Regions from separate parts of the Bacillus sp. FDAARGOS_235 genome, predicted to be linked through region 2. Evidence: riboswitches for the same ligand, from Rfam matches in the RefSeq annotation. Region 2 holds a riboswitch; each other region holds the start of a gene.
What was found. Region 2 has a riboswitch for S-adenosylmethionine ahead of A6J74_RS15895 (peptide ABC transporter substrate-binding protein). Riboswitches for the same ligand answer to the same signal wherever they lie in the genome.
Positions count from the first base shown of each region.

Region 1 (5,962 bases), 1.3 Mb from region 2:
ATAAAGTTGTTTTATTATAATTGGGGTAGAGTCAAGAAAATACGCATTTACAACGATAAGTATTTTGATACAAGTCTTATGAGACATTATGAGGTCTAATTGAAAGGTGATTGGATTATGTACCGATAGGTTTTACTCTATTGAGATTGTGAAGTTTCCTACTTAGACTAACGGGGCAGGTTAGTTAGATAAAGGGATATTTGGATTAAGATAGATGTAAGTAGAAAAACTACTAAAGTAATAAGATTTGCTTCAGTAAAATAAGGTATATTATATTTGTTGAATAGATTCTCTGTAAAGACAAGAAAAGTAGGTGAACAAAGTGGGCAAATATCAATTGGATTACAAAAGTCAGGTAGCTGTGGCAAAGTTTCATGAAAAACAGACGCCTGCCAAATTTGATAAAAAGCAGCAACTTGAAAAATTGCGTGCGGAGTATTTGAAAAAGAAGCAAAAACAAACAGATAAATAATATGTTTTGTTTGTCTGATTGTTTTGTATTCGGTGTAAACAAAAGGAAATAGGTAAGTTATTCATCGTTCAAATATATACAGGCTATTTTTTCAAACATCTTTCTTAATGAACTAACGCATGCGTTAGTTCATTAAGAATAAATAAAAAAGTCGATTCCTTGAGAGGGGAATCGGCTTTTTTTAATAAGTGATATTTCCTTAGCGTTGTAAATCCGCATTTTCCTGACGCTACCCCTCATTAGACTAACGAGGAGGATGGTTGAAGAAGACAAAAAAATTTGAGTACAAAAAGAAAAAACACTAAAAAGAATATACTAAACCGCATAAAAAGAAGATATGAGAACTTAATCTCATATCTTCTTTTCTCTCTACGCATTTACAGGTTCTTCTACATAAGAGAGGGCATTTTCAAAATCGGATATTAAATCGTTAACATTTTCAAGACCGACTGATAAGCGAAGTAATGAATTAGAGATACCTCTTTCATCACGAGCTTTTTGCGACAGTGCGGCGTGGGACATTTTAGCTGGGTAGGAAAGAATCGATTCGACAGCTCCTAAACTCACTGCAAAAACAGGTAATTTTACTTTTGATAAAAATTGGCGGAGTGCATCTTCTGACTGCAAAGTAAACGATAAGACCGCTCCAGCTGACGTTGCTTGAGATTGTTGAATATTAAATCCAAGATGTGTTTGTAATCCCGGATAATAGACATTTTGTACTTTAGCATGCTCTTGTAAATAGTGTGCAATTTTATTGGCATTTGCAGCTGAGTGCTCAAGACGTACATGTAATGTTTTTAGACCGCGAAGTACGAGAGAACAATCTTGAGGTCCTAAAATAGCGCCAAATGCATTTTGTAAAAATCCAAGCTTTTGAGCGAGTTCGGCATCTTTTACGACCGTTAATCCGGCAGTAACATCACTGTGACCAGCAATAAATTTTGTAGCACTATGAAGAACGACATCGGCGCCAAGATCAAGTGGCTTCTGGAATAATGGTGTCAAAAAAGTATTATCAACAAATGTAAGAGCACCAATAGATTTTGCGAGTTTAGAAACCTCGCGAATATCTGTTACTTTTAAAAGTGGGTTAGATGGTGTTTCTACATAAAAGAGTTTCGTATTCGATTTAATATTTTGCTTTATTTCTTCTAAATTGGTCATATCAACAAATGTATGTGAAACACCGTAACGGGAGAGTACTTCAGTTATAATTCGATAAGTGCCTCCGTATACGTCTTCTGAAATGAGAACGTGATCGCCTTGTGAAAGAAGGAGAAAAGCAGTAGAAATCGCTGCAATGCCTGAGGCAAAGGCGAATCCTTTTGTTCCGCCTTCTAATAAAGCAATGATATCTTCCAAAGCTTCACGAGTTGGATTTCCAGATCGGCTATAGTCGTATTTGCCAAAAGTATCTACATCAAACTGGTGAAATGTTGATGTGTTATAAATGGGAACGTTAACAGCTCCTGTTTGTGCATCGTGTTTATATTGGTTGTGTAGTAAGAGTGTATCTATAGAATAACTCATATTCTCACACCTTCTTTTACAAGTTTAATGGCTTGATTTAAGTCTTGAATTAAATCATTACTGTTTTCAATGCCGACGGAGAATCGAAGAAGACGATTACATACACCGTTCGCCGTTCTGATTTCTTCTGGAATATCAGCATGTGTTTGCGTTGCTGGATAAGTCATTAAACTTTCTACACCACCAAGGCTTTCGGCAAATGTGATTAAGGATAAAGATTGTAAGAATGGATTAATCCAAGCTTCATCTTTAAGTCGGAATGAAATCATACCGCCTCTCCCTGGATAAAAGACATCTGTCACACCATCCTCATCATTTAAATAAGTAACAACTGCTTTCGCATTTTCTTCATGTTGTTTCATGCGAAGCGCTAAAGTTTTCATACCACGAATTAATAGCCATGAGTCAAATGGGCTTAAGACAGCACCGGAGGCATTATGATAATGAGCGATTTCCTCACAAAGTTCCTTTCCTTTTGCAACGACAAGTCCGCTTAATACATCATTATGCCCACCTAAATATTTCGTTGCACTATGAAGTACGATGTCAGCACCTTCTGTTAATGGCTGCTGTATATAAGGCGTGTAGAATGTATTGTCTACGATAAGAAGTAGTCTGTGTCTTTTCGCTACAGTTGCGACAGCGGCAATATCAGTAACTTGCATTAATGGATTAGTCGGAGTTTCTATGAAAATAGCCTTCGTTTCAGTTGTGATAGCTTGCTCAATCTGTTTAATAGATTGTGTATTTACGTATCTACATCGAACATTCCACTTTTTTTCGTGTTCGGAAAATAAGCGATACGTTCCCCCGTATAAATCTTCGGATACAATAAGTTCATCTCCAGAACGGAATAATGAAAGGACGAGGAGAACAGCTGCCATACCTGAACTACAGGCATAACCTTGTTGGCCATATTCTAAATCTGCGATTGCCTGTTCTAAAAGACCACGAGTTGGATTTCCAGTTCGTGAATAGTCAAAGCCGGTAGATTTACCAAGTCCTTCGTGACGATAAGCGGTTGAGAAATAAACGGGTGGATTAACAGTTCCTGTTGTAGTTTCGCTACGATTTCCGATTTGTGCTAGTTTTGTTTCGATAGTTGACATGTAAAAATTCCTCCTTTTTAAATTGAACCAGTAGTTGAATATAAAATAAAAAAAAGCCTTCTAAGAAGAAGGCTTTCGGATTGAATAGAGTCTTCTTCTCATCTGTCAAATCTTTCACAATTTGCTGGAATTAGCACCTTATTAACAAATGTTAATGGTTGCTGAGGCGTCATAGGGCCAGTCCCTCTACCTCTCTAGATAAGAATGTTCGTATGAAATTTTTATTATGTTTTTAACTTTACAACAAAAGTTAATTGAATTGCAACTTTATTTTAAATAATTTTTATTTTTCCGCAAGTGTCATTGACTTTTATATTTGTGCATGCTAAATTTATAAAAAATTAACAAACATTGTTAAAAGGGGAACGCATTTCCTTTTAGCTACATAAATAAAATAATAAAGACAACTCTTATTGAGAGCGGTGGAGGGAAAGGCCCTGTGAAACCCGGCAACCTTCAAACGAAATGTTTGAAACGGTGCTAATACCTGCAAAACGAATGTTTTGCATAATAAGAGGCGGAACAATTATGTCCCCCTCTTCAAAGTGAAGAGGGGGTTTTTATATTGATAGAAATGAGGGAGATTCGTGAAATTACTAGATTTATTATCAAAAGGAATTGTAATAGGTGATGGTGCGGTTGGAACGTTATTACATTCACATGGTTTGCAAAGTAGTTTTGAAGAATTGAATGTATCTGATCCAGACCTAATTATATCGATTCATAAACAATATGTAGCTGCTGGTGCAGATGTGATTCAAACAAATACGTATGGAGCAAATGAGGCGAAATTACGTATGTATGGCTTAGAAAATCAAGTTGTTCAAATTAATAAAGCGGCAGTGAAGCTTGCGAAAGCATCTGTTACAAACAGAAATGCAATTTTAGGAACAATCGGTGGTATGAAACATATCGGAGCTGTCACAACGACTGATATGGAGCGAGAATTTATGCTACTTGAACAGGCAGGTGCTTTACTAGAAGAACAGGTTGATGGATTACTATTAGAAACTTTTTACGATGAATTTGAATTACTTCATGCCGTTAAAGTATTGCGTAAGCAAACGAATATTCCGATTGTTGCTCAAGTAGCGTTACATGAAGCAGGTACGACTCAAAATGGAAATGATGTCAATGAAATATTAAAACAGCTTATAGATTACGGTGCAAATGTTGTTGGATTGAACTGTCAACTAGGGCCACTTCATATGACGGAAGCTTTCAAAATGATATCGATTCCGCAGAATGGCTATTTATCAGCATACCCAAATGCAGGTCTCCCAAATTATGTGGAGGGACGTTACGTATATGAGGGAAGCCCAGCTTATTTCGAAGCGATGACACCGAAATTTATTGAGCAAGGTATTCGGTTATTGGGTGGTTGTTGTGGTACGACTCCAGAACATATTCAAAGTATGAAGCGCGCTGTTGCGAATGTTACACCTGTAATAGAAAAAGACACGATTCAAAGACCGAAAGTAGTTCATACACACGAGAAGCGTTCGAAGGTACAGGTTACTCTTGCGGAAAAGGCAAAAAAACAAACGACAGTTGTAGTGGAATTAGATCCGCCGAAAACGTTAGATACACAGCGGTTTTTTGAAGGAGCAAGAGCGTTAAAAAGAGCGGGAGCAGACGCTATTACTCTAGCAGATAACTCATTAGCATCGCCTCGTGTTTCGAATATGGCAATGGGCGCATTATTAACGAAGCACGATATTCCAGTATTGACACATTTAACGTGTAGAGACCATAACGTCATTGGACTACAATCTCATTTACTAGGTTTATCAGCGTTAGGTATGGAGGAAGTATTAGCTTTAACTGGTGATCCAGCGCGCGTTGGTGATTTTCCGGGAGCAACTTCTGTATATGATCTGTCCTCTATAGAGTTAATTAAAATGATTAAAGAAATGAACGATGGACGTTCCATTTTAGGGAAATCCATTGGACCGGCAACAAGGTTTTCAGTCGGAGGTGCTTTTAATCCTCACGTAAGGCATTTAAAAGCAGCGGTAAAGCGAATGGAACGAAAAATAGATGCTGGGGCTGAATATTTCTTAACACAGCCGATATATGATGTTGCTTTAATAGAAGAAGTATATGAAGCAACAAAACATTTGGAACAACCTATTTTTATTGGAATTATGCCATTAGTAAGTAAGCGGAATGCAGACTTTCTCCATTTTGAGGTGCCGGGTATTACTCTTCCTGAAGAAATAAGAGAGAGAATGGATGGACACGAAACGAAAGAGGCAGCTATCGAGGAAGGGATTCGTATTTCACAAGAGTTGATCGATGCAGCGATGAAATATTTTAACGGTATCTATTTAATTACACCATTTCTAAAATATGAAATTACAGAACATCTTGTTAAATATGTGAGAGAAAAGCAAGAAGTGAAAGAAGGTATTAATTGATGAAGTGTATAGAAGAAAAATTACAAAATAACATTTTAATATTAGACGGTGCAATGGGGACAATGATACAACAAGAGGACTTAACTGCGGAAGATTTCGGAGGAGAAGAGTACGAGGGCTGTAATGAATATTTAGTAGAAACAAGGCCGGATGTTATTTTAAAGATTCATAAAGCTTATATTGAAGCTGGAGCTGACATTATTGAAACAAATACATTTGGGGCGACAAATATCGTATTAAGTGATTATGAGCTGTCTCATTTAGATGAAGAACTAAATGAAAAGGCAGCACGATTAGCGAAACAAGCTGTTAAAGAAAGTGGGAATGAAGTATATGTTGCAGGTGCGATGGGACCGACAACGAAAGCAATTAGTGTTACAGGAGGAGTTACATTTGAAGAACTAATAGAAGCTTATACTAGGCAGGCG
Region 1 is NZ_CP020437.2:4,066,140-4,072,101, forward strand. Features, by position in the region: gene A6J74_RS30095 (hypothetical protein) at 323-472, shown strand; gene metC (cystathionine beta-lyase) at 842-2,005, opposite strand; gene metI (cystathionine gamma-synthase/O-acetylhomoserine thiolyase) at 2,002-3,114, opposite strand; SAM riboswitch class I at 3,210-3,319, opposite strand; SAM riboswitch class I at 3,522-3,631, shown strand; gene A6J74_RS23205 (bifunctional homocysteine S-methyltransferase/methylenetetrahydrofolate reductase) at 3,702-5,534, shown strand; gene metH (methionine synthase) at 5,534-5,962, shown strand, end outside.
Region 1: it holds a riboswitch for S-adenosylmethionine, as region 2 does, so the genes downstream of both, metI (cystathionine gamma-synthase/O-acetylhomoserine thiolyase) here and A6J74_RS15895 (peptide ABC transporter substrate-binding protein) in region 2, are expected to answer to the same signal.

Region 2 (5,962 bases):
TAATTGTTTTTGATTTATTTGTTTTGCATTCTTTATATCGAAGAATAAGAATGCGTATTCGGCAGCTGTTTCAGGATTTACAGCACGTTGCCAAGCGAAGGCGAAGTCTTTTGCTGTAACAGGAGTACCGTTTGACCATTTCGAATCACGAAGATGGAATGTATATTTTGTTTTATCAGGACTAACGTCAACCGACTCAGCGACACCAGGAATTGGTTTATTATCTTCGCCCATTGCATATAAACCTTCAAAAACATTTCGCATTACGTTCATGGATTCCCCATCCGTTGCTTTTGCAACATCCATTGTTGGAATTTCTGAAGCAAATGATAAGTTAATTGCTTGTTTATCAGGTGCTTTATCGTTTGCTTTTGCTCCGCTTGCATTATTTTTATTTCCCCCACAAGCAGTTAGTAGTAGACTTGCCCCTAAAACAGATGCAACAACAGGTACAACTTTTTTCTTCATTGTTCGTTCCTCCCTAAATGTGTTGTTCATAACGTCATAATGTCCATGTCTTGAAGTAGCTATAGAAAGAGATAAAACCTAGTATAAATATTTGTTTATAGGTAATCATGTGTTCTATATGTATATACATGTTGAACTATAATGTATCGTTATATGTTTCAACATAGTAGACATTATATTTTGATGGTTAAATATTTCGTTTCTTTGATTATTTAGAATATTAACACCAGAAAGAACTATATGTCAATAATAAAAACAAAGCGTTAATTTCTTGGAATAATATATTAAAAAAGTAGATTCACTCATATTAAGGAATCTACTTTTAATATATTTTGTCAAAAAAACAATGGGAGTTGGTGGAAATACGTTGTTTAAAGTTTCACTTTATTTTTCAATTTTTGCCCATTTGAAGTTTAATTGACCTGCAAAGTCTACTTGTACAATGCCTTTCACATAAGATTTCTCTAAATAAGATTCGCCTTTTTGGTAAAGAGGAGCAATAACAGAGTCTTTAAATAATATTTTCTCTGATGCTAGTAATGCATCAAAGCGGGCTTTTTCATCACCAGCTAAAGTAGTTTTCACCTTTTCAATTGCTTCGTCGAACTCTTTATTAGAGTAATGATCTAAGTTGTAAGGGTTATTCGTTGTAAACAATTCAAGGAATGTAATTGGATCAGCAAAGTCAGGGCTCCAACCATCAATTCCGATTTCGTAGTCACCTTTTAATAAGAGTGAAACTTGTTGTTTACGTGGTTGCGGTTTTATATTTACTGTTAAGCCCTCTAAATTCTTTTCTAATTGACCTTTTAGAAACTCACCAGTCTTCTTCTCAAGGTCACCGTCACTTGTTAATAATTCTAATGTTATCTTTTCAGAACCTAGTTCTTTTTTTGCCTTTTTCCATAATTCTTGTGCAGATTTCGTATCAACTTTTGTTAAATCGCCGTTTGTAGCACGGAAGTCTTTTCCATCAGGACCTTTTGCAAAGTTTTTTGGCACAAGACCAAAGGTTGGTGTAGAGCCATCATTTAATAACGTATTGACAAAGGACTTTCGATCAATCGTTTGATCAATTGCTTGGCGTGCAGAAACGTTTTGAAGTACTTTGTTTTGTTGATTCATACGTAAAAATTGTACCCCTACGTTCGGACGTTCTTTAAAATTAGCATCCTTTTTATATTTATCAACGAAGTCAGATGTTAGTTTTATACGGTCTAATTGTTTAGATTCGAATAAATTTACTTCTGTTGATTTTTCTTTTACGATGTTGAAATTGATTTCTTCGATTTTGACAGTATCTTTATCCCAGTAGGTAGGGTTTTTCTTAAATTTAAAGCTTTGTTCATGCTTCCAATCACTTAGTGTAAAAGCTCCGTTATACAAAATTGTATTATCTTCTAAAGCGTACTTATCACCTTGTGTTTTAAAGAATTCCTCGCTAATTGGTAGAAATGTTGGGAACGCCGTTAAGCTAATAAAGTACGGAACAGGACGCTCTAATTCTACCTCAAACGTATGGTCATCAACTGCTTTTACACCAAGTTGATCGGCTGGAAGCTCTTTGTTGTTAATTTGTTTTGCGTTTTTAATATCAAAGAATAAAAATGCATATTCAGAGGCTGTTGCTGGATCAACAGCTCTTTGCCAGGCGAAGACGAAATCTTTCGCTGTAACAGGAGTACCGTTTGACCATTTTGAATCTCGCAGGTGGAATGTGTACTTCGTTTTATCGCCACTTACTTCATGGGATTTTGCAACGCCAGGGACAGGTTTGTTACCTTCACCAAGATTATACAAACCTTCAAATACGTTTCTCATTACTTGACCGGAATCAGTATCTGTAGCACGAGCTGTATCCATTGTTCGTATTTCAGAAGGTGAAGATAAGTTTAAAACCTGTTTACTAGATGCCTCGTCTTTTGCATTTGCTCCGCTAGCTTCGTTTTTATAACTACCGCAACCAGTTAATAAAATACTTACTCCTACAACTGATGCGATACCGGGTAAAAACTTCTTTTTCATTTGATTTTCCTCCTAAATAATTAAGTTTGGATGATGATGAGGGAAATGAAAAATAAAAAAATCCCTCTTTTCTGATTGAGAAAGAGGGATTTTCACATACAAGTTATGTACCCGTATATAAACGAAGTCCCTCATTCTATCTTTCAAGCATAAAGCTTGCAGGAAGTGGCACAGTATTCAAAATGAACCTGCTGCCGAGGTTTCAAAGGGCCAGTCCCTCCACCTCTCTTGATACAATGAGTAAACGAATGAATTTTATTAATTTTTGTGTTTCTTTGATAATTCAAAATCTTACACCTTGGATAATGAAGTGTCAATCAAATGAAACATAGTTTAAATTTTCAGTTTTTTTAAAGTGAAAAAAACCACTGCACATGGCAGTGGTTTTTCTGCTAGAAGTTAAAGTTATCTGGATCTGGACCGACGCGATGATTTTCATTCAAAGCTTGAATTGCTTTCATATCATCCGAGCTTAATTCAAAATCAAAGATGTTTGCATTTTCAATAATGCGGTGCTCTTTAATTGATTTAGGAATCGTTACAACTTCATTTTGTAAATCCCAGCGTAAAATAACTTGTGCAGTTGATTTACTATATTTTGTCGCAATTTCTTGTAATGTTGGATGATCCAGTAGTTGCCCTTGCATTAATGGTGACCAAGCCTCGAGCTGGATGTTATGTTCTTTACAGAAAGCATGTAATTCTTCTTGTGCTAAACGAGGGTGGTATTCCACTTGGTTGACCATTGGCTTAATTTCAGCAATTTCAAATACGTCTTGTAAGTGGTGAATGTGGAAATTACTCACACCGATAGCACGAACACGACCATCTTTATAAAGCTTTTCTAACGCTTTCCATGATTCAGTATATTTCTCTTTTACAGGCCAATGTACTAAATATAAATCTAAATATTCTAGGCCTAATTTCTCTAATGTAGTTTCAAATGCTTGAATTGTTGTTTCATAACCTTGATCGCTATTCCATACTTTTGAAGTGATAAATAGCTCTTCACGAGGAATATCAGATTCGCGAATTGCTTGACCAACGCCTTCTTCATTTTGATAGATTGCTGCAGTATCGATGCTGCGGTATCCGTTTTTAATAGCTGCTTTTACAGAATCAATTACTTCTGATCCGTCCTCTACTTTAAACACACCTAAACCGAACCAAGGCATTTTTACACCATTATGTAATGTTGTATAGTCTTTTAAACTTGTTAAATTCATATTATTTCCCCCTAGCTTTTTTATTTGTTGCTTCAACTGCTTGTTGAATGACTTCTGAAAAATTATTTTCATATAGAACTTTTAAGCCTTCAGCAGTTGAACCTCCTGGTGTTGTTACTTGTTCTCGGAGCATAGCTGGATCTTCGTTTTGTTGGAGCATAGCGGCAGAACCAGCAATCATTTGAATGACAAGGTGGTTTGCCGTTTTCTCATCAATTCCATAGTTTTTCGTCGCTTCAATTAAACCTTCAGCAAAGTGATAGAGAAAAGCAGGTGCACTACCAGTAATGGCGGTAAGTTGATGAACTTCCTCTTCAGTACAAAACTGTGAGGTACCAATACCTTTTAAAAGGAGTTGTAGCGTTTCTTGATGCGTTTCACCTACGGAATGTCCCGTCGTATATAAGGAGATGGACTTTCTGATTTCGGCAGCTGTATTTGGCATAATCCAGGCAACAGGTGTCCCTTGAGGAAGCCGTTTTTCTAAATAAGATGGTCCAATTCCGGCAGCAACGGTCACAACGAATTGCTCAGTTAGAAGAGGAGATAACTCCTGTAATAACTGTTCATGTGCAGCTGGTGGCATTGCTAAAACAATCGTATCAACGGATGTAATATGCTGCTTCCAGTCTGTAGTGATGGACACATTATATCGCCCTTGTAATTGTTCTAGTTTTTCTATGTTGCTTCGGTTGGAAACGATAATTTCTTCGATATATTCTTTACTCGTTTTAAGTAACCCGGAGAAGATAGCTTCTGCCATACGACCGGCACCAATAAATAAAATTCGATGTTTAGTAAGCATATCCTTTATTCCCTTCTAGTAGAGATATGTTATAAAAAACGATACCATTTTTAAGAGAATTTTGTAAAAAGAAAAGACTTACCGTATATGGAATAGATAATGAGGGGGTTTTTGAATAAGGGAATTCATGATAAAAATAAGAGGAGTTCCTTATACTGGTGATATGGAATTTATTACACATCTGGGGAGAGATAAATATGGTTAGAAGTCCACTTTTTTTACTCATTTCTAGTATTATTTGCGTATTGGTTGGATTTTACATTCAATCGAGTTATATTGAAATTTTCGCATCGATTATGGGGATTGTTAATGTTTGGTTATTAGCAAGAGAAAAAGTATCCAACTTTTTATTTGGTATGATTACTGTTACATTATTTCTGTATATTTTCATTATACAAGATTTATATGCAATGGCAGTATTAGCAGTCTTTCAATTTATATTTAATGTATATGGTTGGTATTATTGGATTGCACGTAGTGGGGAAGAAGAGGTAAAAGCAACTGTCCGTTTAGGTTTAAAGGGGTGGACCTTTTATATAATTTTTATTTTAGTTGCTTGGGTTGGTTGGGGCTATTATCAAGTCCGTCATTTAGAATCAACAAGTCCATATTTAGACGCTTTAAATGCTGTATTAGGATTAGTAGCTCAATTTATGCTAAGTCGAAAAATCTTAGAGAACTGGCATTTATGGATTTTGTATAACGTAGTTAGCATTGTAATTTATATTTCCACTGGTTTATATGTCATGCTAATACTAGCTGTTATTAATCTCTTTATATGTGTAGCTGGTTTGCTAGAGTGGAAGAAGAACTATAAAGGACAAGTGCGTGTAAATAATTATATTTAGAAAATAATTAAAATCGAAAAAACCCCTGGGACACATATGCCTCAGGGGTTTTTAATAGAATATAAGTTTATGCTTTTGTTAGACCAAGTAATACAGCGCCGCCGATAATTAAAACACTACCTAGTGCAATAAAGATCAATTGACGTTTTGTTTTCTTTTCACCTAAGAAGACAATCGCACCGAATGTTGAGATAACGATTCCAGTTTGAGATAATGGGAAGCTTGTCGCTACTCCGACACGTGGTAATGAAAGAAGTAAGAATAAGTTTCCTGTTCCCCAAAGTAAACCAGATAAAGCATTACGAATTGCATATTTGTTAAATGGCTTATGTTTAGATGTCAGTACAACCGCACCGACAAACATACCAACTGCTTGTGGTAAAATAGCAGACCAACCATCAATGTTATACCAACGAATAATAATTACATATACAAGATAGCCGAAAGTAGAAACAATTAAAGTAAGAAGTCCTTTTTTCAATTGTCCTGGTGGCTGTGCATTTTCTTTATCATCTAATGATGTGAATACAACGCCAACTACGATTAATAGGATTGCAATCGTTCCCATAATGATCGTTGTTGTAGTAGTC
Region 2 is NZ_CP020437.2:2,731,680-2,737,641, reverse strand. Features, by position in the region: gene A6J74_RS15900 (peptide ABC transporter substrate-binding protein) at 1-468, opposite strand, end outside; gene A6J74_RS15895 (peptide ABC transporter substrate-binding protein) at 853-2,493, opposite strand; SAM riboswitch class I at 2,627-2,731, opposite strand; gene A6J74_RS15890 (aldo/keto reductase) at 2,886-3,719, opposite strand; gene proC (pyrroline-5-carboxylate reductase) at 3,721-4,524, opposite strand; gene pnuC (nicotinamide riboside transporter PnuC) at 4,722-5,372, shown strand; gene A6J74_RS15875 (GRP family sugar transporter) at 5,440-5,962, opposite strand, start outside.

Region 3 (5,962 bases), 1.2 Mb from region 2:
GTTTTAGAGGAAATAAGGGAGGAATTCAAATGTATTTACACGGCACAAGCCGAATCAATGGGCAAGGACACTTAGAAATTGGAGGGTGCGATACGACGCAGCTAGCAAAACAATACGGAACACCACTTTATGTATACGATGAAGAGTCTATTCGAGGGAAATGTCGTGCGTTTCATCGTGCTTTTAAAGAAAGTGGTTTCTCTTATCAAGTAGCATATGCAAGCAAGGCGTTCTTGTGCATGGAGATGTGCCGAGTAGCTCGTGAAGAGAACATGTCATTAGATGTTGTTTCGGGTGGGGAATTATATACTGCGCTCCAAGCAGGATTTCCAGCATCACGTATTCATTTTCATGGAAACAATAAAACAGAAGAAGAGATAGTGATGGCTCTTCAGGCGAATATCGGTTGTTTTGTAGTAGATAATTTCTTGGAATTAGAAGTTTTACACGATTTAGCAATGCAACATGGGAAATTTGTAAACATATTAATTCGTGTAACGCCTGGAGTAGAGGCGCACACACATGAATATATTACGACAGGCCAAGAGGATTCAAAATTTGGATTTGGCGTTTCAAATGGTCAAGCGATGCAGGCAATTGGGCTTGCTTTACAAAAATCAAATTATAATGTGTTAGGGATTCATTCACATATCGGATCACAAATATTTGAAACGGCTGGTTTTGTTCGAGCGATTGAAGTTCTTCGTAAATTTTTGGAAGAGGTGAGAGAGCAAACGAACTATGTAGTAAAAGTATTAAATGTAGGCGGAGGATTTGGAATACGCTATACAGAGTCAGATACACCATTAACTCTTGAGACATATGTGCGAGCTGTAACAAGTGCAGTGAGAGAACAATTTACAGTATGTGAATATCCATTGCCAGAAATATGGGTTGAACCAGGCCGTAGTATTGTAGGTGATGCGGGAACGACAATTTATACAGTTGGATCTGTGAAAGAAATTCCTGGCATTCGGAAATATGTATCCGTCGATGGTGGAATGACAGATAACTTAAGACCGGCTTTATATAGCGCTCGTTACGAAGCGATGTTAGCGAATCGAGGAAATGATGAGAATGAGGAACTCGTTTCAATTGCTGGGAAATGCTGTGAGAGTGGAGATATGCTAATTTGGGATATTAATCTACCGAAAGTTGCTTCTTCTGATTTACTAGCAATTTCTTGTACGGGAGCATATGGGTACTCGATGGCGAATAATTATAATCGAATTCGGAGACCAGCCGTCGTCTTTGCGAAAGGTGGCACATCGCAAATTGTTGTGGAACGTGAAACGTACGAAAATATCATTGGGAACGATCGCATACGTATTAAAGAGCTTGTTTAAATAAGGAAAAGGAGTTGTTCGAATGGGCAATTCCTTTTTATAAAGTGAAACTATAATCAGTGGGGGGGATTGCCCGCAAATAGCGGGATAAAATAAAATAATTAAAATATATCGGAAAACTAGGATTGAAAAAAATCAGAATTGTGATAAAATACAAATACAAAGCTTATCAAGAGAAGCGGAGGGAACTGGCCCGAAGAAGCTCGGCAACCTGCTTATAGAAAGCAAGGTGCTAAATCCAGCAAAATGGAATCCATTTTGAAAGATAAGGTAAAATATATTACCGAACAGTCTTTTCGAAATGGGAAAGATTTTTTTTATGAATAAAAAGGGGGGCTGTTCGCGTGAGCGTACGGGAACATTTTGATGAAGTATCTGAGAAAATTCAAGCGATGCTTGCTGATATGAAATATGGTTCAATTACAATTGTGGTGCAAGATGGAAAAGTAATTCAATTAGAGAAAAGTGAAAAAGTACGTTTAAAGTGAAAAGCGCTGACTAGAAAAACTAGAGGCGGTTTTAATCTATTTTAATAGATTAAAACCGTCTTTTTGCTTTTACAGGGGGAAAAAACATGTTGACGTATGAAACGTGGGAAGAAAATCGTGTTTCATTTTCAGAGGAAGATGAAACGAAAGGCGCGCTATCCGTATTAAGTTGGGCTTATAAAGAATATAAAGATGAAATTGTATACGCGTGTAGCTTCGGAGTGGAAGGCATGGTTTTACTGCATCTTATAAACCAAGTAAATCCATCTGCTAAAGTTGTATTTTTGGATACAAATGTTCATTTTCAAGAAACGTATGAATTAATTCAAAAAGTAAGAGAACGATTTCCTTCATTAAATATTATAGAAAAACAGCCGGAACTTACACTCGATGAACAAGCGAAGTTGCACGGTGAGAAACTATGGGAAAGCAATCCGAATCTCTGTTGTAAGATTAGGAAGATTTTGCCGTTAGAAAAATCACTTACAGAGGAAAAAGCGTGGATATCGGGCTTAAGAAGGGAACAATCAGAAACGCGTAAGCATACAAAGTTTATAAATCAAGATCATCGTTTTCAATCTATTAAAGTTTGTCCGCTTATTCATTGGACGTGGAAAGAAGTATGGCGATATGTATACAAACATAACTTGTCATACAACCCATTACATGATATTGGATATCCAAGTATCGGGTGTGAGAAGTGTACGTTACCTGTAGGTGCCGGTGGTGATTCAAGAGATGGTAGGTGGACCGGGAAAATGAAAACCGAATGCGGTCTTCATTACCAATAAGATGTATCTTGAAATAAAGCTAAGAGGGGATATAGAAAATGACTACAAGAAACGAATTAATAAACCGTGTAGATGAGACATACGACGTATCACAAATTGAAAAAGAAATTGAATTAGACAACATTGCATTAAGTGATTTAGAACTGCTAGCGACAGGGGGATATAGTCCGCTTACTGGTTTTTTAGGGAAAAAAGACTATGATTCGGTCGTAGAAACGCTTCGTTTAGCAGATGGAAGCGTATGGAGTATACCGATTACATTGCCAGTAACAGAAGAAGTAGCAGAGGGACTGAAAGCTGGAGAGGAAGTAAAACTTGTTAATGATAGAAATATATATGGTGTCATTCAAATAGAAGATATTTTTGCACCTGATAAAGAAAAAGAAGCTTTACTTGTATATAAAACGACGGATGAGGCTCATCCAGGCGTGAAAAAATTATATGAACGACCAGATGTTTATGTTGGAGGAGCTATTACGCTTATAAAACGCTTGGAAAATAAGCAATTTCCTTCTTATCATTTAGACCCAATTGAAACGAGAGAAGAATTTAAAAAACGTGGCTGGAAAACAGTAGTTGGATTTCAAACGAGAAATCCGGTACATCGTGCCCATGAGTATATTCAAAAATCTGCTCTTGAAATTGTAGATGGTCTCTTTTTAAATCCGCTCGTTGGGGAAACAAAGTCAGATGATATTCCTGCTGATGTAAGGATGGAAAGCTACGAAGTGTTGCTTCAAAACTATTATCCGAAAAATCGTGTCTTTTTAGGTGTATTTCCTGCAGCGATGCGCTACGCAGGACCAAGGGAAGCGATATTTCATGCATTGGTAAGAAAGAATTTTGGGTGTACCCACTTTATTGTAGGACGTGATCATGCTGGGGTAGGAGACTATTACGGAACATACGAAGCGCAGGAAATCTTTACGAACTTTACAGTGGAAGAGTTAGGGATTACGCCGCTATTTTTTGAACATAGCTTTTACTGTACGAGATGTGAAGCGATGGCTTCAACGAAAACGTGTCCGCATGGAAAAGAGGACCGTGTCATTTTATCAGGTACAAAAGTAAGAGAAATGTTAAGAAATGGTGAGATTCCGCCAAGTACATTTAGTCGTAAAGAAGTAGTGGAAGTGTTAATTAAAGGTTTGAAAAAAGAAGTAGTAACAGAATAGGGAGAGAACGAGATGGATACGAATATTACTTGGCACACAGCTTCTGTTTCGAAAAATGAGAGAAGAGTGAAGAATGGGCATCATAGTTTTGTAATTTGGTTTACTGGTTTATCAGCTTCGGGTAAATCTACAGTAGCGAATGCGGTTGCTCGTAAACTATTTGAAAAGAATATTGGAAATTATGTGTTAGATGGGGATAATATTCGCCATGGTTTAAATAAAGACTTAGGTTTTTCTGAAAGTGATCGTATGGAGAATATAAGGCGTATTGGCGAAGTGGCGAAGCTATTTGTAGATCAAGGTACTGTTGTTCTTACAGCGTTCATTTCACCATTTCGAGTAGATCGAAAACAAGTTAGGGATCTATTAGCGGCAGATGAGTTTATAGAAGTGTTTGTAAAATGTCCAATTGAAGAGTGTGAAAAACGTGATCCAAAAGGGTTATACAAAAAAGCGAGACAAGGTGATATTAAAGATTTTACAGGTATTGATTCACCGTATGAGGAACCAGATCGAGCGGAATTAATTGTAGAAACGCACAAGTATTCTATTGAAGAATGTGCAGAACAAATCGTGAAGTACTTACAAGAGCGTAGTTTTGTCCCGTTGTTTGCTGGGAAGTAAAACGCCCACCTCAAAATTCGGCTGGAGCAGGCTGTAAATGCCCGATTGGTGAGGGTTGATTAAAGTTTCACTTTATATAGGGGGATTTAAAAATGAGTTATGAAAAAGTATGGGCCAATAATGAAAAATTAAATCAGACTGAGAAAAATAAATTAGCAAAAGATGGTTTGGAAATTTTTAATGATATTCCTTACTATGCGGAAAATGGATTCGAATCTATTCCGAAAGAAGAGTGGGACGCATTTAAATGGGCAGGATTGTATTTGCAAAGACCGAAAGAAGCTGGCTATTTTATGATGCGTGTAAATATTCCTTCAGGGATTATTACAAATGCGCAGGCGGAAGTGCTTGCTTCTATCGCTGAGGATTATGGACGTGATGTAATAGATATTACGACAAGACAGGCGATTCAGTTTCACTGGTTAGAAATTCAGCAAATGCCAGATATTTTTAAAAGATTAGCAAGAGTTGGGTTATCTTCAGCAGGGGCGTGTGGTGATATAACACGTAATATTACAGGTAATCCACTTGCAGGAATTGATGCGAATGAACTGTTTGATACAACGCATATTGTGAAGGAGGTATATGACTATTTCCAACATAATGAAGAGTTTTCTAACTTACCACGTAAATTTAAAATGTCTATTAGTTCTAACGTTTATAACTCGGCAAACGCAGAGATTAACTGTGTTGCATTTACACCTGCTACGAAAGAAATAGATGGTGAGAAAAAAGTTGGTTTTCATATAAAAGTAGGCGGTGGATTATCAGCCCGTCCATATTTAGCTGATGAATTAGATGTGTTCGTTTTACCAGAAGAAGTGAAGGCGGTAGCAATTGGGATTGCTACTATATTCCGTGATTTTGGATATCGCGAGAAACGTCATTTAGCTCGTTTGAAATTTCTTGTTGCAGACTGGGGAGCAGAGAAATTTAAAGAGAAACTAATAGAGTATACAGGACCATTGCAAAGTAAAGGAGAAAGTGCACTTAAAGGATGGAATGCAGGCTATTTTTATGGTGTTCAAGATCAAAAACAAGATGGATTAAAATATGTCGGTTTTAATGTGCCGGTAGGTCGTTTACATGCAAAAGAAATGTTTGAGATTGCAAGAATTGCAAAGCAGTATGGAAATGGACAAATTCGTACGTGTAACTCACAAAACTTCATCATTCCGAATGTTCCACCAGAAAATGTAACGGGTTTATTAAGTGAACCGTTGTTTGAAGCGATATCTGCAAGTCCGAAATCATTTATTGGTCATGCGGTTTCATGTACTGGTATTGAATATTGCAATCTTGCTCTAGTAGAAACGAAAGAAAGATTACGGAAAATTGCAGAATACTTAGATACAGAAATTGCACTTGATGTTCCAGTTCGAATTCATATGGTAGGATGCCCAAATTCATGTGGTCAACGTCAAATTGCTGACATCGGATTACAAGGGGTAAAAATGAAAACGAAGGAAAAAGGGATTGTTGAAGCATTTGAAATATATGTAGGTGGAACGTTGTTAGATGGCGGTGCCTATAATCAA
Region 3 is NZ_CP020437.2:1,565,707-1,571,668, reverse strand. Features, by position in the region: gene lysA (diaminopimelate decarboxylase) at 30-1,346, shown strand; SAM riboswitch class I at 1,510-1,618, shown strand; gene A6J74_RS09700 (YezD family protein) at 1,691-1,834, shown strand; gene A6J74_RS09695 (phosphoadenylyl-sulfate reductase) at 1,921-2,625, shown strand; gene sat (sulfate adenylyltransferase) at 2,664-3,800, shown strand; gene cysC (adenylyl-sulfate kinase) at 3,813-4,424, shown strand; gene A6J74_RS09680 (nitrite/sulfite reductase) at 4,517-5,962, shown strand, end outside.
Region 3: it holds a riboswitch for S-adenosylmethionine, as region 2 does, so the genes downstream of both, A6J74_RS09700 (YezD family protein) here and A6J74_RS15895 (peptide ABC transporter substrate-binding protein) in region 2, are expected to answer to the same signal.